3 regions of the Peribacillus sp. YIM B13482 genome follow, and region 2 is predicted to be linked to each of the others. Evidence: riboswitches for the same ligand, from Rfam matches in the RefSeq annotation. Region 2 holds a riboswitch; each other region holds the start of a gene.

Evidence for each region. A riboswitch is a leader RNA that binds a small molecule or an ion and turns the genes downstream of it on or off. The one in region 2 is predicted to bind glycine.
Region 1: another riboswitch for glycine. It lies ahead of ACFX4L_RS17975 (amino acid permease); the one in region 2 lies ahead of gcvT (glycine cleavage system aminomethyltransferase GcvT).
Region 3: another riboswitch for glycine. It lies ahead of ACFX4L_RS16565 (PTS sugar transporter subunit IIA); the one in region 2 lies ahead of gcvT (glycine cleavage system aminomethyltransferase GcvT).

Annotation. Positions count from the first base shown of each region.
Region 1 is NZ_JBHZPF010000041.1:15,666-26,810, forward strand. It holds gene ACFX4L_RS17955 (acetoacetate--CoA ligase) at 1-1,952, shown strand, start outside; gene ACFX4L_RS17960 (hypothetical protein) at 2,097-2,264, shown strand; partial or broken gene ACFX4L_RS17965 (amidohydrolase) at 3,312-4,499, shown strand; gene ACFX4L_RS17970 (hypothetical protein) at 5,303-5,545, shown strand; glycine riboswitch at 5,826-5,925, shown strand; glycine riboswitch at 5,929-5,985, shown strand; gene ACFX4L_RS17975 (amino acid permease) at 6,273-7,652, shown strand; glycine riboswitch at 7,979-8,082, shown strand; gene glyA (serine hydroxymethyltransferase) at 8,267-9,517, shown strand; gene gcvT (glycine cleavage system aminomethyltransferase GcvT) at 9,664-10,773, shown strand; gene gcvH (glycine cleavage system protein GcvH) at 10,921-11,145, shown strand, end outside.
Region 2 is NZ_JBHZPF010000003.1:11,493-22,637, reverse strand. It holds gene ACFX4L_RS03035 (vitamin B12-dependent ribonucleotide reductase) at 1-1,409, opposite strand, end outside; gene ACFX4L_RS03030 (lipoate--protein ligase family protein) at 1,799-2,635, opposite strand; gene ACFX4L_RS03025 (rhodanese-like domain-containing protein) at 2,839-3,222, shown strand; gene gcvPB (aminomethyl-transferring glycine dehydrogenase subunit GcvPB) at 3,384-4,841, opposite strand; gene gcvPA (aminomethyl-transferring glycine dehydrogenase subunit GcvPA) at 4,834-6,180, opposite strand; gene gcvT (glycine cleavage system aminomethyltransferase GcvT) at 6,198-7,304, opposite strand; glycine riboswitch at 7,441-7,523, opposite strand; glycine riboswitch at 7,527-7,614, opposite strand; gene ACFX4L_RS03005 (DEAD/DEAH box helicase) at 7,988-9,676, shown strand; gene ACFX4L_RS03000 (YqhG family protein) at 9,654-10,451, shown strand; gene ACFX4L_RS02995 (YqzE family protein) at 10,501-10,686, opposite strand; gene comGG (competence type IV pilus minor pilin ComGG) at 10,810-11,145, opposite strand, start outside.
Region 3 is NZ_JBHZPF010000035.1:27,898-39,042, reverse strand. It holds gene ACFX4L_RS16580 (iron-containing alcohol dehydrogenase) at 1-940, shown strand, start outside; gene ACFX4L_RS16575 (aldehyde dehydrogenase family protein) at 1,129-2,601, shown strand; gene speB (agmatinase) at 2,883-3,884, shown strand; glycine riboswitch at 4,049-4,147, shown strand; partial or broken gene ACFX4L_RS16565 (PTS sugar transporter subunit IIA) at 4,201-4,523, shown strand; gene ACFX4L_RS16560 (aldo/keto reductase) at 4,892-5,794, shown strand; gene ACFX4L_RS16555 (VOC family protein) at 5,902-6,363, opposite strand; gene ACFX4L_RS16550 (MarR family transcriptional regulator) at 6,679-7,995, shown strand; gene ACFX4L_RS16545 (mandelate racemase/muconate lactonizing enzyme family protein) at 8,080-9,186, shown strand; gene ACFX4L_RS16540 (YfcC family protein) at 9,216-10,634, shown strand; gene ACFX4L_RS16535 (M20 peptidase aminoacylase family protein) at 10,652-11,145, shown strand, end outside.

The DNA of each region.
Region 1 (11,145 bases), on a different contig from region 2:
CGACAAAAGAACAAATCGAGGACACGGTATTGACTCAATATGTGAAATGGTTAAAAGAAAAGAAAGGTTTATCATTTCATGATTATCATGAATTATGGAAATGGTCGGTTGATGAACTGGAGGAATTTTGGGCTTCAATTTGGGATTATTGTGATGTAAAAGCCGCCAGGAAATATGACAGGGTTTTAGCGGAGCAAGCCATGCCAGGTGCGAAATGGTTCGAAGGGGCAAGGCTTAATTATGCTGAAAATGCATTATTGAATGCTCAAGAAGAAAAAACGGCGATTTTTTTTCGTTCCGAACATATCAGGCAGCAAGAGATTAGCTGGAAAGAGCTGAAAGAAAAAGTGGCTTCTGTCGCCCATTCATTAAGGGAACTTGGTGTGAAACCGGGTGACCGTGTTGTTGCCTATATGCCAAATATACCTGAAGCGGTCATAGCTTTCTTGGCAACAGTAAGTATAGGTGCCATTTGGTCCAGTTGTTCTCCTGACTTTGGTGCAAGAAGCGTCATTGATCGTTTCAAACAGATTGAACCGGTTTTATTACTGGCAGTTGATGGGTATCAGTACAACGGAAAAGTATATGATAAAACATCCGTTGTTTCACAGCTTAAACAGGAATTGGGCACTGTCAAGCATACCGTGTTGGTTCCTTACATAGAAAAAAAGGTTGTGGAAGTGAATCTGGCAAATACAATCCCTTGGGATGACCTATTAAAAGAAACGGCGGAATTATCTTTTGAAAGTGTTCCGTTCAATCATCCGCTTTGGATTCTCTATTCATCAGGTACAACCGGAATGCCAAAACCAATTGTACAAGGGCATGGCGGTATATTATTGGAGCATTTTAAATCAACAAGATTGCATCAAGGCATGACTTCCGAGGATACGGTATTCTGGTTTACGACGACAGGCTGGATGATGTGGAATCTACTAATGGGAGGTTTGCTTAATGAAGGGACGATTGTTCTTTATGACGGCAGCCCTGCCTTTCCGAATATGGATGCCCTTTGGGAATTGGCAGAAGACACAGGCATGACTTTCTTTGGAACAAGTGCACCTTTCCTTACGAATTCCATGAAGTTAGGAATCAAGCCAATGGGAAGATATGATTTAACAAAATTGAAGGCTCTTTTTTCAACTGGGGCTCCATTGTCAGGTGACGGTTACAAATGGGTGTATGAGAATGTCAAGAAAGATATATGGCTCAGTTCATCTAGTGGCGGAACCGATGTTTGTGCCGGATTTGTAGGTGGTGTTCCAACATTACCTGTAAGAATCGGGGAGATACAAGGAAGGGCATTAGGTGTTCGTGCAGAAGCCTTTGATGAACAAGGTCAATCATTGATTAATGAAGTCGGTGAATTGGTCATTACTAAACCGATGCCGTCCATGCCGCTTTACTTCTGGAATGATCAAGACGGGTCAAGATATTACGAGAGTTATTTCGATACGTATCCTGGAATATGGAAACATGGAGATTGGATAAAAATCGACGACAAGGGCAGCTGCGTCATTTATGGACGTTCCGACTCGACCATTAACCGTTCTGGTGTACGGATGGGGACTAGCGATATCTACCGCGTCGTCGAAGCGATCGATGAAGTTATGGAAAGCCTTGTCATTGATAGAGAAGTGCTTGGCCGCGGTTCTTCCTTGCTGCTGTTCGTCGTCCTTAAGCCTGGTAAAATCCTGGATGCAGCATTGACAGCGAAAATCAATGAACAAATCCGAGGACATGTGTCCCCTCGTTTTATCCCAGACCAGATCCATGTCGTTGAACAAATACCTAAAACCTTGAACGGAAAGAAAATGGAAGTACCGATACGCAAAGTGTTGCTAGGTTTCGAGTTTGATAAAGTGGTGAATGCAGACTCCATGGGAAATCCAGAATCGCTTCAGTTTTTCAAAGAATTAGCTCTCGAGTTGAATGAGAAAAAAATATTCTGACATCCCAGGCGGAGCAAAAAGCTCCGTCTTTTTTATAAGACTTTATGAGTTTATTCTCATAAGGTCTTTTTTTGTTTCTGGAGGTGATAAATTTCTAAATATAAAAGGAAAGAGCAAGTTCAGCATATAGAAATTGCTAGAGATATTGCTGAAAGTTTCCATCATAACTATGGGGGAACATTCTTATTACTAGAGTACAAAATACAAGAAGAGACTGCTGTATTACCTGGATTAGATGGTCGGAAAATGAGTAAAAGTTATTATAATATAATTCCATCCATTGAAGAGCCAAAAAGTTACAAAAACTCATAAATAAAATCAAAACTGATTCATTACCACCAGAAACACCAAAAGATCCCGTTACATCTATTATATTCACATCTTATACTGAAACTGAAAAGATGAAAGAGCAAAATTTACAAGGAATTGGCTGAGGTGAAGCCAAAAAGGAATTGTTTAATGTAATAAATAGATTTATTGAAGTATCGCGCGAGAAATATAATGAATTAATGTCTTCTCCAAAAACTCTGGATAAAAATTTAAAAGAATGAACAGATAAAGCAAAAGAAATTAGTGTACCATTCTTAAAAGACATTAGAAGTAAGATTGGTATCAGGTGAGAGATTTGACCTATAAGGTATTTTGGACAAATGTACTAAACTAGCGGTAGCTTTTCTTTATAAGGGGAAAGCTTATAAAAAGGCAGGTTAGTGAAACTTCCCTGAGTAATTGATAAACTTAAAACACATTTGACACTAAAGTTTACTCATTATGGAGAGCAGGGATAGATCATCTTCACTTTTATTTATTTGGAAGAAGAACACTGGAATAATCAAATTTACCTTAGAGATATTTCAGATGCTTTTAAAAAAAACTATTATCAATTAAAGGTTAAATTATCTAAAACATTTATTCTTGACATATGATCTTATCCTGAAAAAAAGACAAGTTGGTCGTGGATTTTATTCATTCCAATCAGGTATGTTATCACTTGGTTATTAGTAGCCGTGCTTGCGATGATTCGTGTTGGAGAGTAAAAATTACAAAAGGTATGGCCAAATCACTAATGATTTGTAGTATCTTGATTACGACAGTAGGTGTGGCGGTGATGAGCTTAACCTTCTTACATGATCTTACCCAGACAATTGTCGCCTTCATTGGATATGCGCTATTTGGACTTGGAATTTAATATTATCTATTATCTTTTTGGTGCCAAAAGATGCCGGTAAAACATCTAATGCTTCTAAAAAATCACCGCTGGTAGTAACCGGAACCCTATTGCAGAATAATTAGCAGTTGGAAATGTAAAACGCTACATATAGTGGCGTTTTCAAAAAATAATGAAGGAATGAAGAGATTATGAGAAGTGAATTAATGGAAATTCTAGAATCCCGTAAAGAAGAAATGATAAAAATTCGTAGGCACCTACACGAAAATCCTGAGCTTTCTTTTAAAGAAGAAAAGACAGCTCAATATATTATTGATTTTTAAAAAGAAAAGGACGTAGAAGTTCAATCTAATGTAGGTAATGGATACGGAGTTATCGTGACCATTAAAGGTGGAAAGCCTGGAAAAAACATAGGTCTTCGAGCTGATTTTGATGCACTTCCAATCGTTGAAGAAACGAATATAGCCTTTAAATCAAAAAATGAAGGCGTTATGCATGCGTGTGGTCATGATGGACATACTGCCTACTTATTAGTCTTAGCCGATTGCCTCATTCAATTAAAAGATGAAATTCCAGGTACAATCAAAATTATTCATCAGCATGCGGAGGAAGTTCCGCCAGGCGGGGCAAAGAGTATTGTAGAATCCAGGGTGCTTGACGATTTAGATAATATATTTGGCATCCATCTGCTGCCAATGGACGAAGCAGGAGTTGTTGGTTATTATGCTGGATATTCTTTTAACGGCAGGGCTTATTTGAAATTAAAAGTTCAAGGTAGAGGTGGACATGGTTCCTCACCACATCTAGCGAATGATGCCATTGTCGCTGGTGCTCATTTTGTTACCGCTGCTCAAACGATTATTAGCCGTCGATTAAGTCCTTTTGATATTGGTGTGATTACGATTGGATCTTTTGATGGAAAAGGAACATTTAATATAATTAAAGACAGCGTAGAGCTTGAAGGCGATATTCGTTATATGACTGTTGAAACAAGAGATAAAATTGAAAAAGAAGTTAAACGTCTTGTAAAAGGACTTGAAGAAGAATTTGGTGTAACATGTGATCTAACTTATACGAATGACTATCCACCTTTATATAATGATCCTGAATTAACAGGAAAGGTTGCCGAGTCACTTAAGAATGCAAATGATAAAGATATTAAAGAAGTAAAGGAATTTCCAGCAATGCCGCCATCTGAAGACTTTGCTTACTATGCTGAAAAAATTCCTTCCTGCTTCTTTTACATTGCTTGTACACCTAAAGGAGTAGAAAAACCTTATTTTAATCATAATCCTAAATTTGATATCGATGAAGATGCCCTTCTCGTGGCAGCAAAAGCAGTAGGATATGTTGTTTGTGGTTATTATGAGTTAGATTAGGAAAAAGAATAGAATATTTGTAAGACGTGGTACAGATGATGACATGCTTTGCTGTATTAGATAATTCTATTGATAATAAGCAACTGATACCGAGAAAGGCTAAAGAATGGGTTGTAGCTGATAGTCGGATCTCCGTGTGAAGGGAAACTTTCATGCATGGTGAAGGGAGGGGCTAACTGGAAAAGGCAATGATAACTTCGAATTTTCACCTATTTTTATGAATGGGAATACAAATAAATCATCCCCTTTTATAAAAGAATGCTTCAATTGAATTTCTATAAGGGCGTGTTTTGATAAATCTAAACACGCCCTTATAATCTGTTATTTTATCAGGGTAAGGTATAGATTTGATCATACTTTATAGACATGTTTTAAAAGGTGCCTGCTAACCAAATTAAAGTCCCAGTTTGACGCTGGTAAACAGTAATGGAAAATCGTTTTGTTAACACGTCAAGTATTGTAGAATAATCATTTACCTTTGGGTTTTTTGGCCGAAAAGATAGATGTGGTTCAATACCAAAAGTTATAGTTTCAGCTCTTAAATACTTGGTCTTTTCTTTTTAATCTGGACAAAACTGTAAACTATACTACTTAGGAGTATTCATTAACTCCCTTTCATGAAATTCCAAATAAAGGATTCTCAAATCTCCTTTTTTGTATTTGGTTCGAATACATAATGATTTAACAAAGAAAGTGAAAATAAATACGTGATGATAAATATAAACCTTATTGATCTAAATTATGTTATTCTATTTCTGTTTACAACAGTCCGTCTGCAAAACTGAAATGGGGGTAAGAGGTAAATGGATAAGGAAAAGGAAATCAAACTAAAGAAACCAAAGAAGTCGTGGGTATGGGTTCTAGCAATTATCATCATTGCTAATATAGCAGGTGGTGGGGACAAAGAGGAAGTTGCAAAAGAGAAAGCTTCTGCAACTACTGCTGAACTTAGGGAGGAAGCTTCTAACCAATCTTTACTGCTGCAAGCATTCTCGCGTGTCGCGAATTTTCTCTTTTTCCATACATCAATTATGTTAAAACTATAGACTTATGTAATTTCCTATCTTAAAAATTTAGCCTTATAGTCAATCGGAAAAATGCAAAAATGTTTCGCTTATACATAAGCTTGTTAGGATTCCTTGCGAATAGAAAAGCAGCTAATAAGTTTGATTTTTCGCAGCTAATAACTTCTAAATTATATACTGTTCATAAAGTTGAAAATTGTCTGTGGTGAAATTTCAGAAAATAAAGTTTTTTCAGATAACCATTGAAATGTCCATTAAAAACCGATAGTATACAACTATTAAAACAACTTTATATCAGCGGATGATGATTGTGGGAGAGACTAAACATTGTTTAGCACCGAAGGAGCAAACCCTAAAAAGCAGGGGACTAATCTCTCAGGTAAAAGGACTACAATAGGACGCGTCTCTGAAGAGAGCCATAGGCCACCGAAGGAGTTAAACTCTCAGGTAAAAGGACAGAGGAAGATAGGAAAATCCCTATCTTTCCTCTGTCCTTTTTTTACTAGGAAAGATAAAAAGAAAGGAGGTGCATTAATGATAAATGAGTCTATCTTTTGATTTGTACAATTAACGCTATATTTTCAAAAAGGATGGTAGATCTATTTCACTATATCTAGTACCTATCCAAGAAAGCGCTTACAGTGGTGGACAGTTTCCCAGTACGCTAATAATTCACACTCATTGAAAGACAGACTCTTTATTGGGGAAAAATCCAAGTATCCTATAAAAGTAGAAAGTGGGAATTCGTATGCAGGAACAAAAGTTAGATAGAGGGCTAAAAAACAGGCACGTACAACTCATCGCTATTGGTGGGGCAATCGGAACGGGATTATTTCTTGGAGCAGGAAAATCTATTCATTTAGCCGGGCCATCCATTTTAATTGCTTACATGATTACAGGCGTCATTTGCTTTTTAATCATGCGCGCACTTGGAGAACTACTCTTATCTAATTTGCACTATCATTCCTTTGTCGACTTTGTAAGAGACTATTTAGGTAATATGGCTGCATTTGTAACCGGCTGGACCTACTGGTTTTGCTGGATTTCAATCGCAATGGCCGACTTAACAGCAGTTGGTCTTTATACTCAATACTGGTTTCCCTCTGTACCACAGTGGATGCCAGGATTAATTGCACTTGTCATTCTGCTATTTATGAATCTTGCAACGGTAAAACTATTTGGCGAAATGGAGTTCTGGTTCGCATTAATTAAAGTCATAGCTATTCTAGCACTAATTGTTATCGGTATTTTCATGATTATTAAAGGCTTTTCCACTGATTCAGGCGCAGCAAGTTTCACGAATCTATGGAGTCACGAAGGTATCTTCCCAAATGGAATAAATGGTTTTATCCTCTCATTCCAGATGGTAGTGTTTGCGTTTGTTGGCATTGAACTTGTAGGACTAACAGCAGGTGAAACAGAGGATCCAGAAAAAGTTATCCCCAAAGCGATCAATAATATTCCTATTCGGATTATAATTTTCTACATTGGCGCACTTATTGTCATTATGAGTGTTTATCCGTGGAACGCAATCATCCCAATGGAAAGCCCATTCGTCCAAGTATTTTTGGCCGTAGGTATCGCTGGAGCTGCTGGTATCATCAATTTTGTCGTCTTAACATCGGCGGCTTCGGCATGTAACAGTGCAATCTTCAGTACAAGCCGGATGGTATACTCACTTGCCAAAGATAAAAATGCACCTGTACCGTTTGCAAAACTTAATGACCGTAAAGTACCTTCCAATGCATTGGTCTTTTCAACGGTTGTCATTTTAATTTCCGTTGTTTTGAATTATTTAATGCCTGAAGGAGTATTTACCTTGATTACAAGTATCTCTACAGTATGTTTCATTTTTATTTGGGGAATTACAGTCATCAGCCATTTGAAATATCGTAAAACAAGACCAGATCTAGTGAAAATGAACAAATTTAAATTACCACTTTATCCATTTTCCAATTACTTGATCCTTGCTTTCCTAGCGTTCGTCCTTGTTGTTCTTGCACTTGCGAACGATACTCGTGTTGCCTTAATCGTAACTCCTGTTTGGTTTATTATGCTGATTGCGATTTATAAGATGCGCAAAACGAAGGTAGATCAGGCGAATCAGAGAGAGGCAGCGGGGAATTAAGTGGCAAGAAACCCTTTGATCCCATTAACGATGTTTGTCCAGATAGCTGCCGCTCCATATTTTCCAACTCGGTGGGTAAAAAACTGCCCGTTATAAAAAGCTTAAGATATCTGGATGATCATATTAAAATTCAAAAAAATATCTTAGAATATTATTGTTAGCGCTTTCAAAAATGCTTGACATAATTATTATCAACAACTATTCTAAATGTACCAATTGAATAAGCGGATGACAGTTGTGGGAGAGTGCAAAGCGACAAGCCACCGAAGGAGCAAGTTCCAAAAAGACCCTTGGAACAAATCTCTCAGGTAGATGGAACCACAAATGGACGCACCTCTGGAGAGCGCGTATAAACATTTACGCCACCAAAGGGGAAAGGCTCTATTAAAAATGGAGCTAAACTCTCAGGTAAAAGGACAGAGAAGGGTAGAGAACGCTACGACCCTTTTCTGTCCTTTTTTGCGTGCAAAAAAGGGTGTAAAGCATACTGTTATTAACAGTTTTCATAGAAAAGTAGGCCTGTAGGGGGAAAGAAACTTAAGTGTTTAGTACCATATTGAAATTAATTGAGCGAAAATTCAGAATTAGGTAAAAACGTTGAGGAGGAAAATAAAATGAGTTTACAACAAAATGATTTAACCATTTTTGAAGCCATTGAGAAGGAAGGACAACGTCAACATCAAACACTGGAATTGATTGCATCAGAAAACTTTGTTAGCCCTGATGTATTAGAGGCCATGGGAAGCGTGATGACAAATAAATATGCAGAAGGTTATCCAGGAAAGCGCTATTATGGTGGATGTGAATTTGTCGATGTGGCAGAACAAGCAGCTCTTGAGCGATTAACAAAGCTTTTCGGTGCCAAATATGCAAATGTTCAGCCTCACTCAGGTGCACAAGCCAATTTCGCAGTTTTTTTCGCACTGCTTCAGCCTGGTGATAAGGTGATGGGGATGAACCTTTCACATGGTGGCCACTTAACTCATGGAAGTCCAGTCAGCGTTTCAGGAAAATGGTTTGAAGTTGTGTCTTATGGAGTTAGAGAAGATACTCAGCTAATTGATTATGATGAGTTGGAAGCTATTGCAAAGAAAGAACAACCTAAATTGATTATTGCTGGGACAAGTGCCTATCCAAGAACGATTAATTTTGCACGATTTAGAGAAATTGCCGATCAAGTTGGTGCAAAACTTATGGTGGATATGGCTCATATAGCCGGGCTGGTAGCTACTGGTCTTCATCCATCCCCAATCCCATATGCAGATGTTATTACAAGTACAACTCATAAAACATTAAGAGGACCACGGGGGGGGATCATTTTAACGAACGATGAAGTAATAAGCAAAGCGATTAATAAATCCGTATTCCCGGGAATTCAAGGCGGTCCACTAATGCATATCATTGCAGCAAAAGCAGTTGCTTTCAACGAGGCTTTACAACCAAGCTTTAAGGATTATGCGAAACAAGTCATTGAAAATGCTACAACACTTGGCGAAACATTAAAAAATGAAGGTGCAGCCCTTGTTTCTGGCGGAACAGATAATCATATTGTCCTTTTGGATTTACGTCCGTGGAATTTAACAGGAAAAGAAGCAGAGAAGTTATTGGAAGACGCGGGCATTACCGTTAATAAAAATACGATTCCCTATGATCCAGAAAAGCCATTTGTTACTAGCGGTATCCGAATGGGGACAGCAGCTTTAACAACTCGAGGCATGAAGAAGGAAGAGATGGTGAAAATTGGCGAAGTGATTGCAACGGTTCTAAAAAGTAAAGGGAATAAAGCCGTTATTGAGAAAGCAAGAGTAACAACTAAAGAGATTTGTGGTGTTTATCCGTTATTTCAAGAGCCAACGACTGTGTGAAGAAAGGGGCAGCAATTATGCCTTTGCTGAAACCTGAGCAACGGCCATGGCAGCGAGATATGTCTTTTGGAATCATGGCAATGAAAGAAACCGGTAACAGGTGAAAGAACATCTATTTTACAAAAAATCATAATTGGGGGTAGATCATGGGTATTGAAACAGCATTAAAGCAAACACCGCTTTTTGAAGTATATAAAAAATACGGAGCAAAAGTTATTAATTTTGGTGGCTGGGCTCTGCCGGTTCAATTTACTAGCATTTTAGAAGAGCATGAAGTTGTTCGAACTGAAGCAGGACTTTTTGATGTTTCTCATATGGGAGAAGTACTTGTGGAAGGGAAAGATGCCGAGAGTTATATTAACTACCTTGTTACAAACGATGTAACAAAGCTTAGCATCAATCAAGCACAGTATACCGCAATGTGTTATCCAGACGGTGGAACCGTCGATGATTTATTAGTTTATAAATTAGGGAATGAAAAATATTTACTCGTCATTAATGCCGCAAATATTGAGAAAGATTACGAATGGATGAAGCAGCATGTAAAAGGAGAGATGGCACTCCAAAATATTTCTGAAGACATCGCTCAGCTTGCCATCCAAGGACCAAAGGCAGAAAGCATTTTGCAAAAGTTAACGGAAATAGATTTATCAGAAATTGGTACTTTTAAATTCGCCCAACATGTCAACATCTCGGGGATTACCGATGTACTTGTATCCCGTACAGGTTACACAGGAGAAAATGGATATGAACTTTATTTATCTGCAGACAAAGCGGAAGTACTTTGGGAAAAGATCTTAGAAGCAGGAGCCACGAATGGATTAAAACCATGCGGACTTGGTGCACGGGACACGCTTCGGCTGGAAGCACGTCTTGCACTCTATGGCCAAGAACTAAGTAACGATATCAGCCCGCTGGAAGCAGGAATCGGCTTTGTAGTAAAGACTAACAAAGAAAGTGACTTTATTGGAAAATCTGCTCTTACACAACAAAAAGAAACTGGATTAAAACGAAAATTAGTAGGGATTGAAGTAATAGGCCGGGGAATTCCGCGTCATGGTTACAAGATAATTTCTAAAGATGGAGAGGAAATAGGTATTGTGACATCAGGAACACAATCACCATCTTTGAAGAAAAGCTTAGGTCTTGCCTTGGTATCAGCCGATCAAGCTGAAGTAGGGACGCCGATACAAGTGGAAATCCGAAATAAACAGATTGAAGCCGTTATTGTTAATGCACCATTCTATAAAAGGTAAGCGGAAATATTTTAATAGAGTTATCTTGCAGTTTTCAGGAGTCGATTGCGGTTACCTTGCATGTAGCCTTGAAATCGGCAAATCATCCAAACTATATTCTGAATTATGGCAATAGTGAAAAAAACCAAAAGAAAAGGGGAAAATACAATGACGAAGGTAATATCAAGTTTTAGATATAGCAAAGAACATGAGTGGGTACAACAATTAGAAGGAAATCGTGTACGTATTGGAATCACTGATTATGCACAAAAAGCGTTAGGTGATATCGTCTTTGTTGAAAACCCAGCGATTGATGATGAAGTAGCTGTAAATGAATCGATGGGAACGATCGAGTCGGTTAAAGCAGTTTCCGAACTTTACTCACCTGTTTCA
Region 2 (11,145 bases):
CCGTAGGCTTTGGCGTTTGTCATTTCATTAGCATTATCGATAAAGAAAATACCTGGTTCTGCAGAGTATGTTGCACAAATGTTTATTAAGTTCCAAAGTTCTTTAGCTCGGATTTTACGGTAAACACGGACTTTGTGCCCCATTTCCTCCCATTTACGAACATCACCGACTTTATGCCATTCTTGATTATAAGTAGCCATTTCTTCGGCATCATAGCTTTCAACATCAGGAAAACGCAATTCGTATTCCGCATCTTGTTCTGCCGCTTCCATAAATTCCTTTGTCAAGCATATCGAGATGTTGGCGCCCGTAAGAAATTCAGAATTATGGACACTGTACGTTCCGCCTGTACGGATCTTTTCCTCTGCATCCCTAATGATTTTTTCGCTAAATCCACCTAGACCGGGAATTTCCTTATAGTTGATGATTCCTTGATACATAGCCGTTTCCTGTTCGGTGTGCGGCGTGAATTTCAATTTATCCGTTGCATATTTCTTGATTGCTTCATCTTTAGTGTTTTCCACTAGGTATCGAAGGATCCTTGGATTTTGCATTTTAGAAATGATGAATTCTGCAATATCCGGATGCCAATCAGCCAGCATGATCATTTGTGCACCTCGTCTGCTACCGCCCTGTTCAACAAGATGCGTCAATTTCGCGATATCATCAAGCCATGATACTGAACCAGAGGATTTTCCATTAACCCCTTTGGCCAAAGTGTTTCTTGGACGCAGTGTCGATCCGTTCGTACCCACTCCGCCTCCGCGGCTCATGATTTCCATCACTTGTTTCCTATGTTCTGAAATCCCCTCACGTGAATCCGGTACGAATGGCATCACATAGCAGTTGAAATAAGTAACATCCGTATTGGAACCCGCACCATATAATACGCGTCCTGCCGGAACAAAATTAAGGTTCTTTAGTTCTTCATAGAATTTATTGAACCATTCCGTTCTTTTTTCTTCCGTGGTTTCCACTGAAGCCAAGCCCGTTGCATTACGTTTCGCAATTTGTTCATAGTATATTTCAAGCGGCTTTTCGATAATATCCAGCGGACGGTTTACAATCCCCGTCTCCACTTCTTCCGGATTATCCAATACGCCACGGAATTCTTCATCCACCAATACTTTGGCTTTTTTCGTTTCCCAATCTATTTCAACGATGTAACCGAGACCCCTTGCCGGGAATTTCGGATCTTCCTTAATCGTCAACACTACGAAATCGCCTGCCGAGAGTGTGATTTTTTCAGTATCCTTAAAAGAATAGCGGTCAAGCATGACTAGACGGGACACGCCCTTATGCGCCATTTTCATATCAGCAGTTACAGGGTGAACCTGGGGAAATAAAGAAATATCCTTATTCAACCTTTCTAGATCAACCTTTAAAGCTTCTTTTATTACAACCGACATAATTCCCTCTCCTTTATATGTTTCAAGATCCGTTCTTGCTGCCGCAAATCTATATGTAGCCTTACATGTCCGTTTCGCTTAACAAGTACCCTAAATTTATCATAGCGAAACCCAAAAATCAACATATAGTGTCGCATTAAATATTTCAACTACTATATATTGTGTTTGTTTTGAATAACATTTAATTTTGTCAAACGATAAATCAATTAATATAGTTAGCAAAAGGGAGGAAAATGTCGATTTATAATAATTTTTCATCAGATTTCAATTAATTTGGACCTTGCTTTTTCCCCATGCCTTTTAGGGCTTATCCCTGCAAGGAATAGCTTATTTGGTCAAACAAATCTGAAAAAACTTTTTTATTATCCACTTTAATTATCCTGCTTTTTCTATCTCATGAAATTCCATTCATCGCTTTCATATTTGCTTTCTGCAATGGCCTTCACTTCCTGCAATTGCTTTTCAGTTAGGACGTATGGCTCTAACTCGATCGAAAGTCCTTCGGCAAAACCTTTTTCAAAAGCTTCTTTCGCTTCAGGGATGGTAACCTTTCTTCCGGCAATGTCATTTATGGCCACAGCTTTATTTTTTAAGCTTTTTTGCATTCTCTCCTTAACCCTGTCATTTGAGAATTTAAATACGCTAAAGAGCTTATCATCATCAAGTTCAAGCAAAATGGAACCGTGCTGAAGGATGACGCCCTTTTGCCTGGTTTGAGCGCTGCCAGCGACCTTCCTGCCCTCGACGACCAGTTCATACCAGCTTGGAGCATCAAAGCAGACGGAAGACCTGGGCGTTTTTAAAGCTGCTTTTTCCTGATCGGTTCTAGGCACGGCAAAATAAGCATCCAATCCCAGATTCCTGAACCCCATTAATATTCCTTCAGAAATGACACGATATGCTTCAGTAACGGTAGTTGGCATCCCCGGATAGGATTCTGGAACGATTACACTATAAGTCAATTCATGCTCGTGCAGTACCGCTCGTCCTCCTGTTGGTCTGCGAACAAAACCAAGGCCCTGCCTTTTGACCTCTTCCATATCGATTTCCGCTTCTGCCTTTTGAAAATAACCAATCGACAATGTCGCTGGGTCCCAACCGTAAAAGCGTATGATTGGCGGAATTTCCCCTTTGCTTTGCCAGTTTAGCAGTGCTTCGTCCAGCGCCATATTAAACGCCGGTGAACAATATCCAGAATCTATAAAACCCCATTTTTCTTTAGTCATCCTTACCCCTCGTTTCAATAGACTGTTTTTCAATACCCCACAAAAAACTCACATGTAGTAGTTTAACAGACTTTAACACTCTAAAAAAGAAAGTGCTATCAAGTCGATGAAGAATTTGATGAAAATTCTTTTTGATTATTGGGTAAAGCAATTATATAATAAAGATTGTCTGTATTCGTTAAGGTAGAAGGGAGTTTTTATGTTTGGAAATATTATATACACTGCTCATCATCTTAGGAGTGGTTATTGCGTATTCACTTTTTAATTGGTACCGCCAGCGTAAAATCGTTAAAACATTAACACAGGACGAATTTATCGCTAACTACAGAAAAGTGCAGCTAATCGATGTGCGGGAACCGAATGATTTCGATAATGGTCATATCTTAGGCGCAAGAAACATCCCTATGACGCAAATGAAAACCCGCTTGGTCGAAATTAGGCCGGACAAGCCTGTATATTTGTACGCTCAAAGCGAAATCATCAGCGGAAGAGCTGCAGCCATGCTATACAAAAAGGGCTACAGGGAACTTTTTCACTTAAAGGGCGGTTTCAAGATGTGGACCGGGAAAATCAAAGCAAAGAAATAAGACCCCATCTCCGCATGGGCTCTTTTAAATTAAAAAGCCTTCATATGCATCATGCGGGCTCTAGGAAAATGAAAGTTAACTGTTCGACTTTAATGAATTCTTACATAAACATGAAAAATCCCCGCCGGCAGGCAGGGATTTTTTTCGTGTAAGCTATCAGTCTATGCTTGATAACGCAGAATAGGTTTTCTTGCAGCAAGAGTTTCATCAAGCCGCTTAATAACGGTTGTATGCGGAGCTTCCTGAACGATTTCCGGGGTTTCTTCCGCTTCCTTGGCAATCTGGATCATTGCATCGATGAATGCATCCAGCGTTTCTTTTGACTCGGTTTCAGTCGGTTCTATCATCATTCCTTCTTCCACGTTCAACGGGAAGTAAATGGTTGGAGGATGATACCCGAAATCCAGCAATCTTTTTGCTATATCGAGGGTCCTTACCCCTAATTTCTTTTGCCTGCGTCCGCTTAATACGAATTCATGCTTACAATGACGATTATATGGTAAGTCAAAAAATGGTTCCAACCTACGCATCATATAATTGGCATTGATGACCGCATTCTCTGTGACGGCTTTAAGGCCATCAGGACCCATTGAACGAATGTACGTATAAGCTCTAACATTTATCCCGAAGTTCCCATAGTATGGTTTTACCCTGCCAATGGATTGCGGGCGATCATAATCAAGAACGAATTGCTCATCTTGTTTAACAACAAGCGGTTTAGGCAAGTAGGGAATCAAATCCGACTTTACCCCTACAGGGCCGGAACCCGGACCGCCGCCGCCATGCGGACCTGTGAATGTTTTATGGAGATTTAAGTGAACCACATCAAAGCCCATATCACCCGGGCGTGCTTTTGATAGGACTGCATTCAGATTGGCTCCGTCATAGTAAAGCTTCCCACCGGCATCATGGACAAGTTGTGCCATTTCCAAAATGTTCTCTTCAAACAATCCCAATGTATTGGGGTTCGTCAGCATCAAGGCCGCCGTATCCGGTCCGACAACACGCTTTAAATCTTCAAGGTCGACTAACCCATTTTCATCGGACTTCACTGTAATCGTTTCAAGTCCGGCAACAGTCGCAGATGCAGGATTCGTACCGTGTGCAGAATCAGGTACAATCACTTTCGTCCGTTCTGTATCGCCATTCGCTTCGTGAAAAGCGCGAATCATCATCAACCCTGTCCATTCACCGTGTGCACCTGCTGCAGGTTGTAATGTCACTAGATCCATCCCTGTGATTTCCGTTAAATGTTCCTGCAAATCAAATAATAGTTCCAAGGCTCCCTGGACTGTAGTCGGGTCTTGATATGGATGGATATGGGCGAAACCGTTAAAGCGTGCCACATTTTCATTTATTTTCGGATTATATTTCATCGTGCATGAACCCAGCGGATAAAAACCCGAATCCACCCCATGATTCCGTTTGGAAAGTGCTGTATAGTGACGCATGATATCCAGTTCGGACACCTCAGGAAGCTCTGCCTCTACTTCACGGATGTAGTCGGCAGGAAGAATTTCTTCGAGCGGAATAGTTGCAACATCCATTTCTGGCAGACTGTACCCGATTCGACCGGAAGTGCTGATTTCAAAAATGAGTGATTGATCTTGATTATTCATGTTGATCCCCCAATTCCTGCGCAAGTGCATCGATTTCTTCTTTTGTTCTAAGTTCCGTTACCGCAACCAGCATATGGTCTTTCAGCTCAGGATAAACCGTCCCTAAATCGAAGCCGCCAATCATCCCTTTTTCAAAAAGGTTTTTATTGATTTCTGAAAACGAAGCAGGCAGTTTAATGACAAATTCATTAAACGAAGGACCGTCGAACATCACTTCTATCCCTTTTGCCTTTATAGCTTTTTTCGCATAGTGCGCTTTTTGAATATTTTGCACGGCCATTTCTTTGACACCCTTTTTCCCAAGCGCCGTCATTGCAACAGAAGCTGCCAAGGCATTCAACGCTTGATTGGAACAAATGTTGGATGTGGCCTTATCACGGCGAATGTGCTGCTCACGAGCTTGAAGTGTCAACACAAACCCCCTTTTTCCATTTTCATCCACCGTTTGACCGACGAGCCGGCCCGGAACTTTCCGAACAAGTTTATTAGTAACGGCAAAATATCCACAATGAGGTCCCCCAAATGCCGCTGGAATGCCGAATGGCTGAGCATCTCCCGTTACGATATCTGCACCGAGTGAACCTGGGGGTGTCAAAGCCCCCAGTGCAAGCGGATTACTGGAAACGATAAACATGGACTTGACGCCATGAATGATTTCTTCCATTTCTTTCAATGGCTCTATCCGGCCAAAAAAATTCGGATATTGCACAATCACTCCTGCAATGTCATCTTTCATTAATTCCTTTAAAGCAGCCATGTCCGTCACACCGTCTTTATAAGGAATTTCAATCACTTCCACGCGTTGCCCTTTGGCATATGTCTTCACAACTTCTCTTGATTCAGGATGAACTGCTCCTGAAATGAGAATCTTCTTGCGCCGTGTCTGACCTGAAGCAAGCATGGCCGCCTCAGCCAGCGAAGTCCCGCCGTCATACATGGAGGAGTTAGCTACATCCATACCCGTCAATTCACAAATCATCGTTTGATATTCAAAGATGGCTTGCAGCTCACCCTGTGAAATTTCGGGCTGATAGGGAGTATAAGCCGTATAAAATTCAGAACGGGAAAGAACGTGATCGACGATGACCGGTGCATAATGGTCATAGACACCCGCACCAAGGAAGGAAGCATAATTTTTAAGATCCGCATTCTTGGCAGCAAGCCTTGATAATTCTTTCATTAATGCAGGTTCCGATTTAGCAGGCTTGATATCGTATTCTCCTTGAAAGCGAACACTTTCAGGGATATCATTGAAAAGTTCTTCAACAGCAGGTACCCCTATAACTTCCAGCATTTCTTGTTTATCTTGCTCTGTCATGGGTAAATAACGATGTTTCATCTAATGACCATTCCCCTCTATTTACGTGGTTTTTTATAAAAAGGTGTTTGTATTATAACGGCTTTCAAACGTTTGGAACGGATTTCCACTTCAATTTCCGCATCCAGCACCGAATATTCCTTATCGATAAGTACCAATCCTACGTTTTTCTTCAACGTTGGTGATTGGGTACCAGTCGTGACCTCCCCAATGACTTTGTCCCCGCTGTAGACCTTATACCCATGACGAGGAATGCCACGGTCAATCATTTCAATTCCCACAAGCTTCCGGGGTGCCCCTTTCTCCTTTTGTTCAGCAAGAACGGCTTTCCCGAAAAAATCGGCTTCCTTATCCACTTTTACCGCAAAACCAATCCCGGCTTCTATTGGAGTAATGTCCGCTGAAAGCTCCTGCCCATACAGCGGCAGTTTCGCTTCAAAACGCAGGGTATCACGAGCACCTAAACCAATCGGCTGTATCCCTTCTTCCTTTCCGGCATCCATTATCGCCTTCCAAAGGGCAGGGCCGTTTTCACTGTCGCTATATATTTCAAAACCATCTTCACCAGTATATCCAGTACGGGATACCAACGTGGAGATACCATTTATCATGACATTCTCCTTGAACTTGAAAAATCCAATTTCACTTAAGGCAGTATTTTCTGAAAGTTTTTGCAATATCTTCTCTGCAGATGGTCCTTGAAGTGCAAGCTGTATATAGTCACTCGATACATTCGTAATTTGGGCATCTTCCGTTAGATTAGCTTGCAGCCAATCGAAATCTTTTTCTGTATTCGCTGCATTGACCACGAGCAGATAGTCGTCTTCCGCCCTTTTATAAACGATGAGATCATCAACCGTCCCGCCGTTTTCATAACACATGGCCGAATATTGGGCACCGCCCGTTTGCAGCTTTGATATATCATTAGTCAGCATCTTCTGTAAAAAGGAAAGGCTCCCAGGACCCTTAACATCAACTTCCCCCATATGCGATACATCGAACAGACCCGCTTTTGTACGTACGGCTTCATGTTCGTCCTTTATACCCGAAAATTGGACAGGAAGTTCCCAGCCGCCAAAATCAATCGTTTTCCCTCCGTATTCACGATAAACCTCAAATAGTGGTGTTCTTTTTAAATTGGTCAAAAAATGACCCCCCTCAGATTTTTTAAAATTAAATTGGCTTCATTATCAAAGCTTTTTGACCTTACGCATCAGATATTCTGATTCATGATGTGAAAAAAGCACAAAAAAGGACAGAGAAAGCCCGTTTGAGCTTTTTCTCTGTCCTGAAACCTGAAAGTTTACCTATATAATAGGTTTTCCCCTTTGGTGGCCGTCCCAAACGGGCGGCGCTCTCCAGAGTTGCGTCCAATAAGAGTTCTTTTGCCTGAGAGATTCACTGCTAAGTTTGCTCCTTCGGCGCTACATCCGTAGTCTCTCCCCTTATCTTCACCCGCATATTATGGTCTACCAATGAAATTAAGCGAATAAGCCCCACCCATTAGTAAAACCTTTGAGCATCATAGAATGCATTCTCTGCCAAATCTCCAAAAACTCCAGAAAAACGTTTAAATGATCTCCTTCGGTAATCATGGATAAAGCAGGTACCTATAGCCCATACTAAGAAAACGCGAACTGCAAAATCGATACAAAAATTCTTTTTAGCGTTTGGAAATTGGAATTTTCTAAATATACTTATATCCTACCCTAAGAAACTTATCTCTGCAATATCTTTTGAAGAGAAATATTTTTCTTACTTCACATATGAAATGTTCGGTTTTTGACCTTATATTAAGGAATTTATGATTTAAGAGGGAGTTATTTCTATGAAAATCAATATATCCTTCAATTCTGAATGGAATGACGAGTTTTTACAAAAAGTGGAAAATGATGGTCCATGGGGAAATTGGGAGCTTTATAAGTTGGCGGTTAAAATGGAGGAAAATCTCATCATTCCTGATTTTGAAGGTTTACAGGCACCCAAGCACCTTCCTCAGTTAACCCCGCTTCCCCATCAATTGGAAGCTGCAAAGCAAGTGGTGGAAAAGATGAATGGAAAGGCCATTTTAGCAGATGAAGTAGGTCTCGGAAAAACAATTGAAGCCGGCTTGATCCTAAAGGAGTATATGATCAGAGGCCTTGTAAAGAAGGTATTGATCCTTGTACCAGCTTCCCTTGTAACACAATGGGCTTTTGAATTGAATACGAAGTTTCATATTCCGGCAGTCGTTCAGAGAAAAAGTTATGTATGGGACTCCTGTGATGTGGTCATTTCATCCATTGATACAGCGAAACGCGCTCCACATCGTGATATCATTTTCAATCAGGAATATGACTTCATCATCATTGATGAAGCTCATAAACTTAAAAATAATAAGACGAAGAACTATGAATTCGTCCAAAATCTGAAAAAGAAATTTTGTTTACTCCTGACAGCTACTCCCATTCAAAATAAAGTCGAGGAAATTTTTCACCTCGTTTCGTTATTAAAACCAGGCCACTTGGGAAATGCCTCACTCTTTTCGGAAAAATATAAAGGGAAAGGCCGGAACATAATTGAAGATGAACACCTAAAGGAATTGGTCAACACTGTGATGATTCGAAACCGGCGGGCCGATACTGGTATTGAATGGACAAAAAGGCATGTGGAAACCATCACCATTGAATTTTCTCCAACCGAGCAGGCATTGTACGATGCAGTTTCAAAATTCAAACCTATTTCTGATGGAACAAAAGGAAGCGCCTTTTCAGCTCTCACTCTCCAAAGAGAAGCCTGCAGCAGCAGAGAGGCGGTCTTTTATACTTTAAAAAACATGAAAGCCAAATACGACCAGCCTACCCCTGACTTTTTGGCAAAGCTTGATGATTTATTTACAAAAGTGAATGAAACGGTTCAGAATTCAAAAGCTGAAAAAGCTTTGGAACTGATCAAGAAAATTGATGACAAAGTGATTATCTTTACCGAATACCGAGCTACTCAGCTTTATCTACAATGGTACCTTCAACAGAATGGAATTTCTTCAGTCCCATTCCGAGGCGGATTTAAACGTGGAAAGAAAGACTGGATGCGAGAATTATTCCAAAAGAAAATTCAGGTATTAATTGCAACAGAAGCTGGCGGGGAAGGGATAAACCTTCAGTTCTGCCATCACTTGATTAATTTTGACCTGCCATGGAACCCCATGAGGCTTGAACAAAGAATTGGGCGGATTCACCGCCTTGGACAGGAAGAGGATGTCAGGATTTATAACTTTGCCACGAAAAATACTGTTGAAGAACATATTCTAAAGTTACTATACGAAAAAATTAATTTATTTGAAAAAGTAATTGGTGAATTGGATGATATTCTAACCAAACTGGATATTAACAACATTGAAGAATATTTAATTGATGTGGTCGGGGAGTCCAAAACAGAGGGCGAAATGAAAATCAAGATGGATAATTTTTCATCGATGATTCAATTCGCTCAATCCATGAAGGAAGGTGAGGTTCATGCAGCAACAGGAAATTCATGATTTTTTAATAACTTACTTTAAAGCCAATGAATGTGAAATATTGGATAATAAACCAACCCACCTTACAGTTCAACTAACGATAGAAATGGATAAAGAATTAATGAACCGGCCCTTTTATTGGCACTACCTGGAAAAAACGGGTGGCATTCCGAACCCAGCCCAGATGACTTTCATTACCGATCCGGAACAAGCCCCACCCGACCTAAAGGGAGAAATGATTCATTTTGGCTCCCCTCGGCTCCATCAGATTATTCAATCAACAAAAAAGCTGGCAGGGTATACTAGACTTTTTGAGGATACTCCTCCATTAATGGGCGGGAATAATCCATTGTTTCCATGGCTTACCCTGAATGTGAAAATATCCTACCAATGCGATCGTAAAAAAGATACTTTTATGTCCATCGGATTGAATTTAATTTCGGGCGAGATCATGGAAGGATTTCACCATCGGGTTTTACCAATTAAGGTCACCCCAAAAATACCGGATTACTCGTTTACGCTTTCACCGCTCATCATGCCGAAAAGTGGATTGGCAAGACTGGATACATACATTAGAACGAGTTTCGAGAATGATGACCATTCTTGGGCGGAAGAAGCCATGCTGCGCTGGCAGAATGACTTGAACTTATTGGAGCATTTTTACAAGGACATGGACGAAAAAAGTGAGAGTTATTTTACCGAAAAAGAAGCATTAAAAGCTCAATACGAACCGAATATCCGAATATCCATCATCAACGGAGGTTTGTTTTACCTTTCAGATAGGGCGTTGGGATAGTAAAAACGATACTTAAAAAAACAGATGTCCTAAGTTTAGGACATCTGTTTTATTTTTTGATATTTTTCCTTACGAACATCGACAAAGCAAAAGGGACAATGCCAAACCAATGGGATATACCATGATTTTTATCCTCTTTTCTATGACGGCGCTTTTCTTTTCGTTCTTTTTTGGTCAAATTAAAATACTCGACAAGCTGTTGCGTCAGATATTTAATATAAGCGTTTGTAGACATTTAAAATCACCCTATGCAAAGTATGCCCGGCTAGCGCTTCTTTTAATCCTTCACTTGTTAGTTAAACACGTAAAATCGTTGAAAATGGGTCAGCGTTTTAAAAAGAGAGTTGATCTTTGAGTATTACATAGCCTGCTTTTCTATCCATTCTATCACTCTCCCCGCTTCTTTATCATATTGAATGATGACCCTGCCAACGCGGCCATTTTTAGTTGTGGAAGAAAATTCGAGATAGACGTAAGGACCGTCTTGCTTTGTTAAGGAATACCTCACCACACCATTTGGGTATGAGATTTCCCCCTGAATGATGTCCGGGATCACCTCCCCCAGCTCTTCCGTCACATCCTTAACGGCGAGATGTACAAGATGGTCGGCCACAAGCGATTCTTCCACTTCTTTATAAAACCTTTTATCGAGGATAAATTGATCGATCATCAATATCGTCAACATGATGAAAAC
Region 3 (11,145 bases), on a different contig from region 2:
AGCCTATCAACAATTTAAAGACGAGGAAATAGATCTTTTGATAGGTCTTGGCGGCGGAAGTTCGATGGATACAGCAAAAGCAATTGGTACACTTTTAACCCATGGAGGAGAGCTTAGGGATCGTTACGGTTTAAATTTACTAGAGCGAGAAATAACTCCCCTTATTTGTATCCCTACAACTTCAGGTACCGGAAGTGAGGTTACAACAGGTTCTGTCATTACAGATACAGTTACAAAACAGAAAGAGGCTATACTTGACATTAAATTGGCTCCAAAACTAGCAATTTTGGACCCTGAATTAACTCTAACTCTGCCTAAATCTATTACTGCTGCTACCGGAATGGATGCACTTACACATGCTATCGAAGCTTATACCAGCAATATTGCTGAACCCATTTCCGATGCTCTCAGCCTTTATGCAATTGAATTAATTGCTAAGTACCTTCCGTTAGCTGTAGAAAATGGGACCGACTTAGAGGCAAGGAAAAATATGCTTGTAGCCAGTTTAATTGCAGGTATGGCATTTGATAACGCGGATCTTGGTGCTGTACATGCTATGGCTGAACCACTCGGCGGTCTTTATGATACTCCACATGGGGTAGCGAATTCTATCTTTCTTCCTCATGTTTTTGAATTTAATATTCCTTCAAACCTGGAAAAGCATGCAATTGTAGCTGAAAAACTTGGAGCAAATAAAGAAGGGAAAACAATAGAAGAAACTGCCTATGATGGTGTTGTATTGTTAAAAGAGCTTGCACGTAAAATTGGCATTCCTGATTTTCGAGATTTAAGTAATGTCAATCCCGAAGATTTCCCATTCCTCGCTGAAGGGGCATCCGTTCATTTGTGTACACAGGCTAATTCACGAAAAGTGACACCTGCAGATTATTTGGAATTATTTCAAAAGACTTATGAGGCGAAAAACACAACATTAATTTAAAAATTTAACTAGATTAATGTTGATCTAGAATTTTTGAATCGGCGGCCGGCTTGATGGGAGTTTTAATTGGGCGGCCGCCATGGTTTACAGAAAACATGCGTATGCCCACTTGCTGCGGGTACATAATTAGCTATTTATGGATATGAGATTGCTATAAAGTAAGAATAACGAACTGGAGGTTTTTCAAATTGCATAAGTTGAAAATGTTTATAAACGGTGAGTGGATGGATTCTTCAAGTAAACAGAAGAAAAATATTGTAAATCCGGCAAACGGCAAGATCATTGCAGAGGCTCCCAATGGAAATGCAGAAGATGCCAAGATGGCTATTGATGCAGCACGACTAGCATTTGATTCTGGGATTTGGTCGGACTTACCGGCTTCGGAACGGGCTTCCTATTTATATAAAATAGCGGAGAAGATTGAAGAAAATGTATCTGAGCTTAGCCAACTTGAAACAGCCAATACCGGAAAACCTCTTAAAGAGTCAGAGTTTGACATTGCTGACGCAGCGGATTGTTTTCGCTACTATGCCGGTTTAGTCACAAAACCGGATGGCCAAACGTATCCTGTTTCTGGTCCTGTACAGGCTATGGTTGTTCGAGAGCCGGTAGGGGTATGTGGACTGATCGCTCCGTGGAATTTTCCTTTACTGACGGGAGCTTGGAAAATAGCCCCTGCACTTGCTGCAGGAAATGCGGTCGTGTTTAAACCAGCCGGGATAACTCCGGTTACCACTACCAAATTGTTCGAGATTATCAAAGAAGTTGGCATTCCAGATGGCGTTGCCAATCTCGTGATGGGCGGTGGGGGAACCGTAGGAAATGAAATAGCGGAAAGCGATAAAGTCGATATGGTTTCATTCACTGGCAGCACCTCAACGGGGAGAAGCATCATGAAAACAGCTGCTGGAAATATTAAGAACATTGCCCTCGAACTAGGCGGCAAGTCGCCTAACATCGTTTTCGCCGACGCAGACTTTGAGACAGCAGTGGATTATGCTTTATATGGGATTTTTGTAAATGCAGGTCAAGTTTGTAATGCAGGATCGCGTTTGCTGCTTGAAGAGAGCATTCACGACAAGTTTATCAATAGACTGATAGAGAAAGCGAAAAAGATCCAAGTCGGTCCTGGTGATCATCCTTCTACAGAAATGGGTGCCCTTGTCAGTGAAGCACATATGAATGAGGTACTCCAATATATTCAACATGGCATAGAAGAAGGGGCGACATTAGCCTGCGGCGGCAAGCGTATAACAAGCAATGGGCTTGAAAAGGGCTATTTTGTTGAGCCGACAATATTTGTTAATACCAAACCGGACATGAGAATTGTTCAGGAAGAAATATTTGGGCCAGTACTGACTGTACAAAAGTTTAAAGATGAAGCGGAAGCCATCCAGCTTGCCAATGATACCCCATATGGCCTCGCAGCAGGTGTATTTTCCCAAGACGGTGCAAAGGCTTTAAGAGTGATTAAGAAAATAAGAGCCGGAATTACATGGATTAATGCCTATAATTTAGCCTACAATGAAGCCCCGTGGGGAGGCTATAAGCAGAGCGGAATTGGCCGCGGATTAGGAACTTTTGGTTTAGATGAGTTTAGTGAGGTAAAACAAATCAACATTAATTTAGAAGTGGAGCCAACCAAGTGGTTTGATCATTAAAAATGGAGAAGTAAAGATAATTGAGTAAAAGAGAGTGCTTACATCGAGAAATTTTTGACTTTTTTTAATAGAGGAAGCATTTTTTTGAATTACCATTATTTCAAATATTATATCTAAAGATGGCCTGGAACAGAAAGAAATCTGTGTCGGTTCCTGGTAGTCATTATTGACAACACAATTCCGTTTTGTCTAGTTTTATAGGTTGGCATGAAGCTTGCATATATATTAGGAGAACATTAGGAGACATTAGGAGAACGTAATACAAGTGGGAGGCAAAGTTCATGTCGAATAATAAAAAACAACATCTTAATTTACCTTTTACCGGAATCTGTACTTTCGGGAAATATCCCGTATGTCCTGATCTAGACCAGTTAGATGCAGATGTAGCTGTCATTGGAGTTCCAAATGATATGGGAACACAATGGAAGTCAGGAGCAAGAATGGGTCCAAGAGGAATTCGTGAAGGCTCTACATTATATAGTTTCGGGTTAGATGGCGCCTATGATATTGAAAATGATATCATGTATCTTGGCCCGAAATGGAAAGTAGTTGATTGCGGCGATGTAGACATGGTACATGGGGATATGATGCAATCCCATGATAATACGGAAGAAGCCATTCGAAAAATCGTTTCAAAAGGTGCAATGCCGGTTGTTTTAGGTGGAGATCATTCCATTACAATACCAGTAGGAAGGGGCTTGGGAGAACTCGGGCCATTTCATGTGATCCAGATTGATGCGCATTTAGACTGGGCAGATCACCGTTCAGGAATGCGGGTTGGACATGGAAGCTGCATCCGCCGCTTATCTGAAATGAATCATGTTCAAAAGATTTTCCAATTGGGCATTCGTGGAATCAGCAGCAGTAAAAAAGAAGATGTCGATGCTTCCAGAGAATACGGAAGTGTCATCTTGTCTCCACGTCAAATGAGAAAGATGGGATTTGAACAGGTGCTGGAACTTATTCCAGCAGGTGAAAAATATTATATTACCATGGACATTGATGGCCTCGATCCATCGATCGCCCCTGCGACAGGCACGCCTTCTCCTGGAGGCCTGCTTTATGATGAAGTCAACGAAATACTCCATGGAATTGCAAAAAGAGGAGAAGTAATCGGTTTTGATATGGTAGAAGTAGCTCCTCCTTACGATCATGCGGGAATAACTGGACAAGTGGCAGCACGTCTCTCATTAGACTTGCTTAGTTATGTTTTAAAAGAAAAAGAGAAAAACCAGGATACAATCAGCGATCAGCAAGAGCTGAACTTCATAAAAAAGCATTAGTCTATTAAATTTGAAGGCGTTTGCTGATATAAAGTGATTTTCCTTCGTTTTATCATTTCTTAGTTTTCTGAATATGTATAAATAAAGAGTGATACCATAAAAACCACTTATGCAAATAATTTACGGTCACAAATATTTACAGTGTTTCAAAAAAATATAGCGGATGACGATTGTGTGAGAGTGCAATGCACAGCCACCGAAGGATCAAGTTCCAAAAAAAAACTTGGAACAAATCTCTCAGGTAAAAGGACAGAGAAGGGAATGTTGCCATTACCCTTTTCTGTCCTTTTTTGCGAACAAAAAAGAGGGTGTTCATATGACGAAAACGAAAGAGGATCTATCTGAATTAACATTTCAATTAATTCTCCATAGCGGAAATGCCCGCAGTTGTGCAATGGAAGCCATCGCCTTGCAAAAACAGGGTAAATCAAGCGATGCCCAAGAAAAATTAAAGGAAGCGGAAGATGAGTTTGCTGCACATAAAATCCAAACCGGTTTGATTCAACAAGAAGTGAGTGGTGAGGTATTCGAAATTCCAATGCTCTTATCCATGCTCAAGATCACTTGATGACTTCCATGACAACAAAAGATTTAGCGATAGAAATCGTTGAATTACACAAGAAAACTTCAAAGAACTAACTAAGGATTTTGATATTTCATGCTAGCTAGATGGAAATGAATTCTTGATTATTCGATTAGGAGGTTGCTACGGCAGCCTTTTTCTTATGGATCTTACGTGGGATTCTGCATCCACAAGGGGGCGATATATAACTTATCTAAAGTTCATGAACCTAACGTTCTAAAAATGTGGCATGTGAGGGTCACTCAAGATTAGGATTCTTCGAAATTTTAAATTATACTAAGATTCATTGCAGGAGCCAAGGATACTAGCACAGAATTAACCAATATGTTATGAAGGATAATAAGGAAAGAAACCGCAACATAGGTAAGCCATGACAAACACCTAATTAGCAAGCCCAATCATGATATAAAAGGGGAGAAACAACATGCAAAGAGTCAATCTAACTGAAGATCTAAGTCTTTCACGCATTGTTCACGGTATGTGGAGATTGGCAGATTGGAAATTTTCCACCGAAGAAATCCTATCTCTTATTGAACATGGAATGGATCGGGGGGTCACTACATATGATCACGCTGATATATATGGTAGCTACACATGTGAGGAGATTTTTGGGAACGCCCTTTCATTAAAGCCATCTTTACGCGAAAAAATGGAGATCGTTACGAAATGTGGCATAGTCATACAATCAGAAAACCGCCCTTCTCATAAAAGCCACCATTATAACACTAATAAAACTCACATTATAAAGTCTGTTGAACAATCCCTTATGAATCTTAAAACGGATTATATTGATTTATTACTTATCCATCGTCCTGATCCCCTGATGGACCCATCGGAAACGGCTGAGGCGTTTAATCAATTAAAAGAATCAGGAAAGGTCCGTAACTTTGGGGTATCGAACTTCAAAAAACCGCAATGGGATATGCTTCAAGCGTACCTTGAATATCCTCTAGTAACAAATCAACTGGAACTTTCTACATACAATCTTGAAAACTTCGAAGACGGAACCATTAACTTATGTCAGGAAATGGGCGTGGCTCCTATGGCATGGTCACCACTCGCAGGAGGAAGCATCTTTGAAGAATCAAACGAAAAGGCTGTCCGCTTAAGAAAAACGTTAGAAATCGTAAAAGAAGAAATCGGTGCTAATGGAATAGATGAGGTTATGTATGCATGGCTGTTGAGACATCCTGCAAAAATCATTCCGATCGTTGGTTCCGGTAAGAAAGAACGACTGGATAGCGCCATTGATTCACTAAATCTAAGTATGAAAAAAGAACAATGGTTTAACATTTTAACTAGCTCGATGGGGCATGATATCCCGTAATGCATTTGTGCCCTTGAACAAGAATCCTTCCCCAGAAGCAATGGGACACCCGGATGGGGGGTCCCATTCTTAAATTGCAAAAATAACAACTGGAATCATCTCTCCATTTAAATTGGGAATCGTTTATACCAATCTTCTAATGACATCTCTCCAAAACTTCCCTCAAAGTCCAGCCTTAATGGAGCAATCAATTCAAGTACATTTCCGTCTGGATCATCAAAATAAATGGCCGCATGGGCTTGCGGGTTATTATCGAGAACCAAAGGCTGCTGTCCTTCAGTAAAATTAAAGAAAGGCCGAATGTCAATTCCTCTATTTTTCAGCCAATCTTTCGCCGATGGCATGTCACCTATATCAATTTGTAATGCCACATGACGGATGGAAGGATGATAGGGAATTTCCACTTGGTTCGTTTTCCAAAGACCAAGCCAACTTTTCCCTTTCTCAAGCCAGAAGAAAACGACCCTCTCGCTTTGATAGGCAAGTTCTAAATCAAGTTTGCGGTAAAAATCAATCGACCTTTGCATATCTGATACTGGTAAATGGGCTTCATAGAGACCTTTGATCATCTTGAACTCCTCTCAGAAAAAACGTTTTGTCAGTGATTTAGTTACTTTAAATGTGAAACTAAAAGTTGGTCATTCGAAATTAAAACCGGATAAATTCCATGGGAACGTAATACAACATGATTCTCCATTCCCTATTAATAAGATACAATAAAAAACAAATATGGGCGATGTTAGTTTGTCGTAAGGTGACATTTCCGAAATTTGATGATGAAACAGGCTTAAACTCAGATGCAGGATTTTGGTGAATATTTGTAGTTACTAATACGATTCTACCGTTATAATAAAAATAAAATTTCATTTTCGAGGTGAAGCAACATGAAAATCGGTGTAATAGGCTCAAAGTATTTTTTGGAATCCTTATCTGTCCACTTTCCTTTGTTTCCTGAGGTACAATTCATTTCCTTTCAATATGATCTGCCGGAAGAAACCAGTCTATTAATAGAAGATGCCGGTAAACAAACTGATCTAGTATTGTTTTCAGGTTCCATCCCTTTTTATTATGGATACGAACAAGTTAAAAGAAATTTAATAGAAGCTATATATGTCCCTTTTGATGAATTGACAGTTGCGCTTTCGTTGTTATCTATTTCTCATACGGAAAAGGTTACTATAAATGAAATCTCAATCGATTTACCGGATAAAAACCAGTTAATGAAGGTATTGGAAGAATCGGAAGTCGTAGTAAAATCCCTTTATGTGAAGGATTACCCGTGGGTTTACAAAAGGGAAGAAGGCACCCAGACACTAAATATTGCCGAATTCGTTCAATTCCATAGCAACAGGCATAAAGAAGGAAAAACCCATTTCGCACTAACGAGCATTCATGCTGTTTATCAGGAACTTCAAAGGCTATCCATTCCTTCCAGATTTATGGTTCAGCCCAAACATACCTTAATAGAAAGTCTTACAGGAGCTATATCTTTGCTGAAACTGAGGAAAACGGAAGAATCACAGATTGCTGTCATTTCCATTCAAGATTATCAACAAAAGCTTAATGAAAGTGATCTATTTTTAAATTTTTTACAGAAATTGAGTAAGAGATTACAGGCTCGCGTTTCTCTTGAATACTTTAATCCACATTTGATTTATACTACACGCGGAGCATTGCAGGCGTTTGAATCAGATATTTATGATGAAATCATCGGACAAATGGAACAAGAATTTAAAACCTTCTTCCAAATTGGCATTGGATATGGATATACGATTCAAGAGGCGGAAAAACATTCGGCACAAGCATTATTTTTTACCGATAAATTCCTAAAAAGAAAAACGGTAGCATGCTTGGTGGATGAAGATCAAAAACTTCAGGGACCATTATTTGAAGGGAATCACCAAGTGGAATTGAAAAATGAAGATGAAACCATTCAAATACTGGCCAGGGAACTAAAAATGAGTGCGAAAAATATAAAATTGATTCATCGGTTTATTTCGATAAATCATTTTCGGGCTTTTTCAGCAGCAGAGCTAGAGGAATACATGAGTTGTACCAGACGATCGGCAGAAAGATTCGTTAAAAGACTTACTGAAGGCGGCTGTCTCAGCAAAATTGGAGAGGAACATCCATATGGGCAAGGAAGACCTCGGAACTTATATGTACCAGCGGAGAAATTCAAGAAACTTACCGAAAATTAAATTTTCAGACTTTACAGGAAAAGGAGATTGGTATATATTGTTTTTATTAACGACATATAGCGACAGTGAAAGGGGAGGTTTATTTTGCTTATTGAACGTTGTGAAATTCATGCCACACATTTGCCATTAAAAGAGCCATTTGTCATTTCCTATGAAACATACAAGCATATGCCCTCTGTTATCGTAAAATTAATAGCCGATAACGGGCTGGTGGGATATGGGGAGGCAGTGCCTGATGAACATGTAACTGGGGAATCGTTTTATTCGACATTCGAAGTACTAAAGCATGTCCTGTTACCTGCTGTAAAGCAGGAAAACCCATTTAATATGGAAATGATTCACGATATCATGAATTCCGCCATCAGCGGAAATCCCTCGGCAAAAGCGGCCATTGATATAGCTTGCTATGACCTGATGGGGAAATACACCAAATTGCCGATTTATGATTTATTAGGTGGGAAGTTCCATGAATCCCTCTCTTTCGCTAAGGTTTTAAGTATAGACGAACCGGGCATGATGGCTGAAAAAGCACAGGAAGCTGTCGACCAAGGTTATAGTTCTTTAAAGCTTAAGGTTGGCTGGGATATTGAATCAGATGTAGATCGGATTGCTGCAGTTCGACAAAAAGTCGGGAAGAAGGTTCCAATTCGGGTTGATGCGAATCAAGGATGGGGCACCTATGCCAATGCACTTCAGGCAGTGAAGGCTCTGGAACCATTTAACCTTTCATGGTTGGAACAGCCGATTAGAATGGGGGATATTGACGGTCTTGCTGAGCTTAAGGAAAAAACGACGATACCACTAATGGCAGATGAAAGCATCCATAACGGAACCCATCTGCAGGAAATCATTAAAAAGAAAGCTGTAGATAAAATCAATATTAAACTAATGAAATGCGGCGGAATCTATCAGGCTATCCAATTGGCAAAGACAGCAGAGGTCGCAGGAATCAGCTGCCAAATCGGATCAATGGTAGAATCCTCGATCGGGTCTGCAGCAGGGTACCATACAGCCATTTCACGAAAAAACATTACCAGCACTGAATTGACTGGTCCGCTGCTATTCAGTCTCGATATTGGGAATCTTGATTATGAAATACCGTATGTCCATCTTACAAGGGAACCTGGGCTTGGAATCGTAATTAACGAGGAGGTTCTTGAGCAATTAACCATAAAAAAAGAGCTGGTTTAATTATAAGATTTACAGGATGAGGTGAATGGATGGAAACCGAAAAAAATATTGTGCCGGTCAAGAAAAAAGCTTGGTTAAAAGTACCGCATACATACACACTTATCTTCATCATAATCATCTTGGCAGGACTTGCTTCATATGTGATTCCGGCCGGTGAATTCGACCGGGTTAAGGATGAAGAATCGGGGAGAATGCTTGTAGTTGATGGAAGCTATCATGCTATTGAACAAGACCCTGTTAGCTTTTTTGACCTTTTCACCTCCATTCCATTGGGATTGGAAAAGGGAGCCCAAATTATTTTTTATATTTTTCTTGTAAGTGGTGTATTCGCAATCATACGAACTACCGGGGCCATTGAAGCAGGGGTATACAAAGGGGTCCGATCTCTTGCGGGGAGGGAAAAGCTTTTAATTCCTTTGAGTATGCTGCTTTTTTCCATTGGCGGTTTTAGCATGGGGATGGCAGAAGAGACCATTATCTTTGTACCGATCGGTATCGCTATAGCAAGGGCAATGGGCTTTGATGCAGTTACTGGAACGGCCATGATTACACTTGGTGCAGCCAGTGGGTTTTTCGGGGGCATGCTCAATCCATTTACGGTAGGGGTGGCGCAATCACTGGCTGAAGTACCTTTATTCTCTGGAATCGGTTTTCGATTCGTTATTTATATTTTTGTACTGTCATTTGCCATTTGGTATGTTAGCCGGTATGCGAATAAGGTTAAGCGAAATCCTGAAAATAGTGTAATCTATGATATTGAACTAAAAGAAAAACAAACGGCTGGTTTGGTCGATTTCCCCGAATTGACGGGCCGACACAAGCTGGTCTTCATAGCGATGACCTTTGGGCTGGCTTTTAACATTTATGGTGTGTTCAAATGGGATTGGTTTTTAACCGAGCTTACCGCTTCTTTTTTGATTATGGGCATCGTTAGCGGGCTTGTAGGGGGGCTTCAGCTTGGGAAAATTTTCGATTCATTTATCGATGGGGCCAAAGCAGTAACATTTGGGGCATTGATCGTCGGTTTTGCAAGGGCTATAACAGTAGTGCTGGAAGAAGGGAAAATCATAGATTCATTGGTCTTCATGGCGGCGTCCGGGATAAGCCACTTACCGCAAACGTTGAATGTGGTAGGCATGTTCTTCACTCAAGCAATCCTGAATTTATTCATTTCTTCGGGTAGCGGACAGGCTGCCGCAACAATGCCGATCATGGTTCCCATTACGGATATATTGGGTTTGGAAAGACAGCTTGCCGTTCTTGCCTTCCAATATGGGGATTCGGTTACGAATTCCATCATTCCAACGTCATCAGCGTTGATGGGATATTTGGCCATCGCTGGGATTCCCTATGAGCGATGGGTTAAATTCATTTGGAAATTAGTTCTCGGGTGGACTTTGATTGCTTGCATTGCACTCATGGTTGCAGTGGCCCTTGGTATTTCCTGAGAGAAAGGAGTGGTTTGATGAAGGAATTATTGAATGAAATAAAACCTCAAGTTTTGGAGATTTTCCACCATCTTCATGAGAATCCTGAAGTGAGCTGGAATGAATATGAGACTACATCTTATATTTCAAGGGTCCTCAAACAAAACGATCTTAAAGTGACCAGTTTTGTGGATATCCCTGGAATCGTGGGGACATGGTATCCAGAGGAAGGGCGAAATAAGTTAACGGTCGGATTGAGGGCTGATATGGATGCTCTCCTTCAGGAGGTGGATGGGACAATACGTGCCAACCACTCATGTGGGCATGATGCTCACATGACGATTGTATTGGGTGTGTTGTTGTTATTAAGAAAAATGAAGGCAATTCTTCCAGGTACGTTAAAGTTTATTTTTCAGCCTGCCGAAGAAGTTGGTGAGGGTGCTTTAAAGATGATTGAAAAACAGGTATTGGATGATGTTGACTTTCTCTTTGGTCTTCATTTGCGCCCTATTCATGAGATTAAGCATGGACA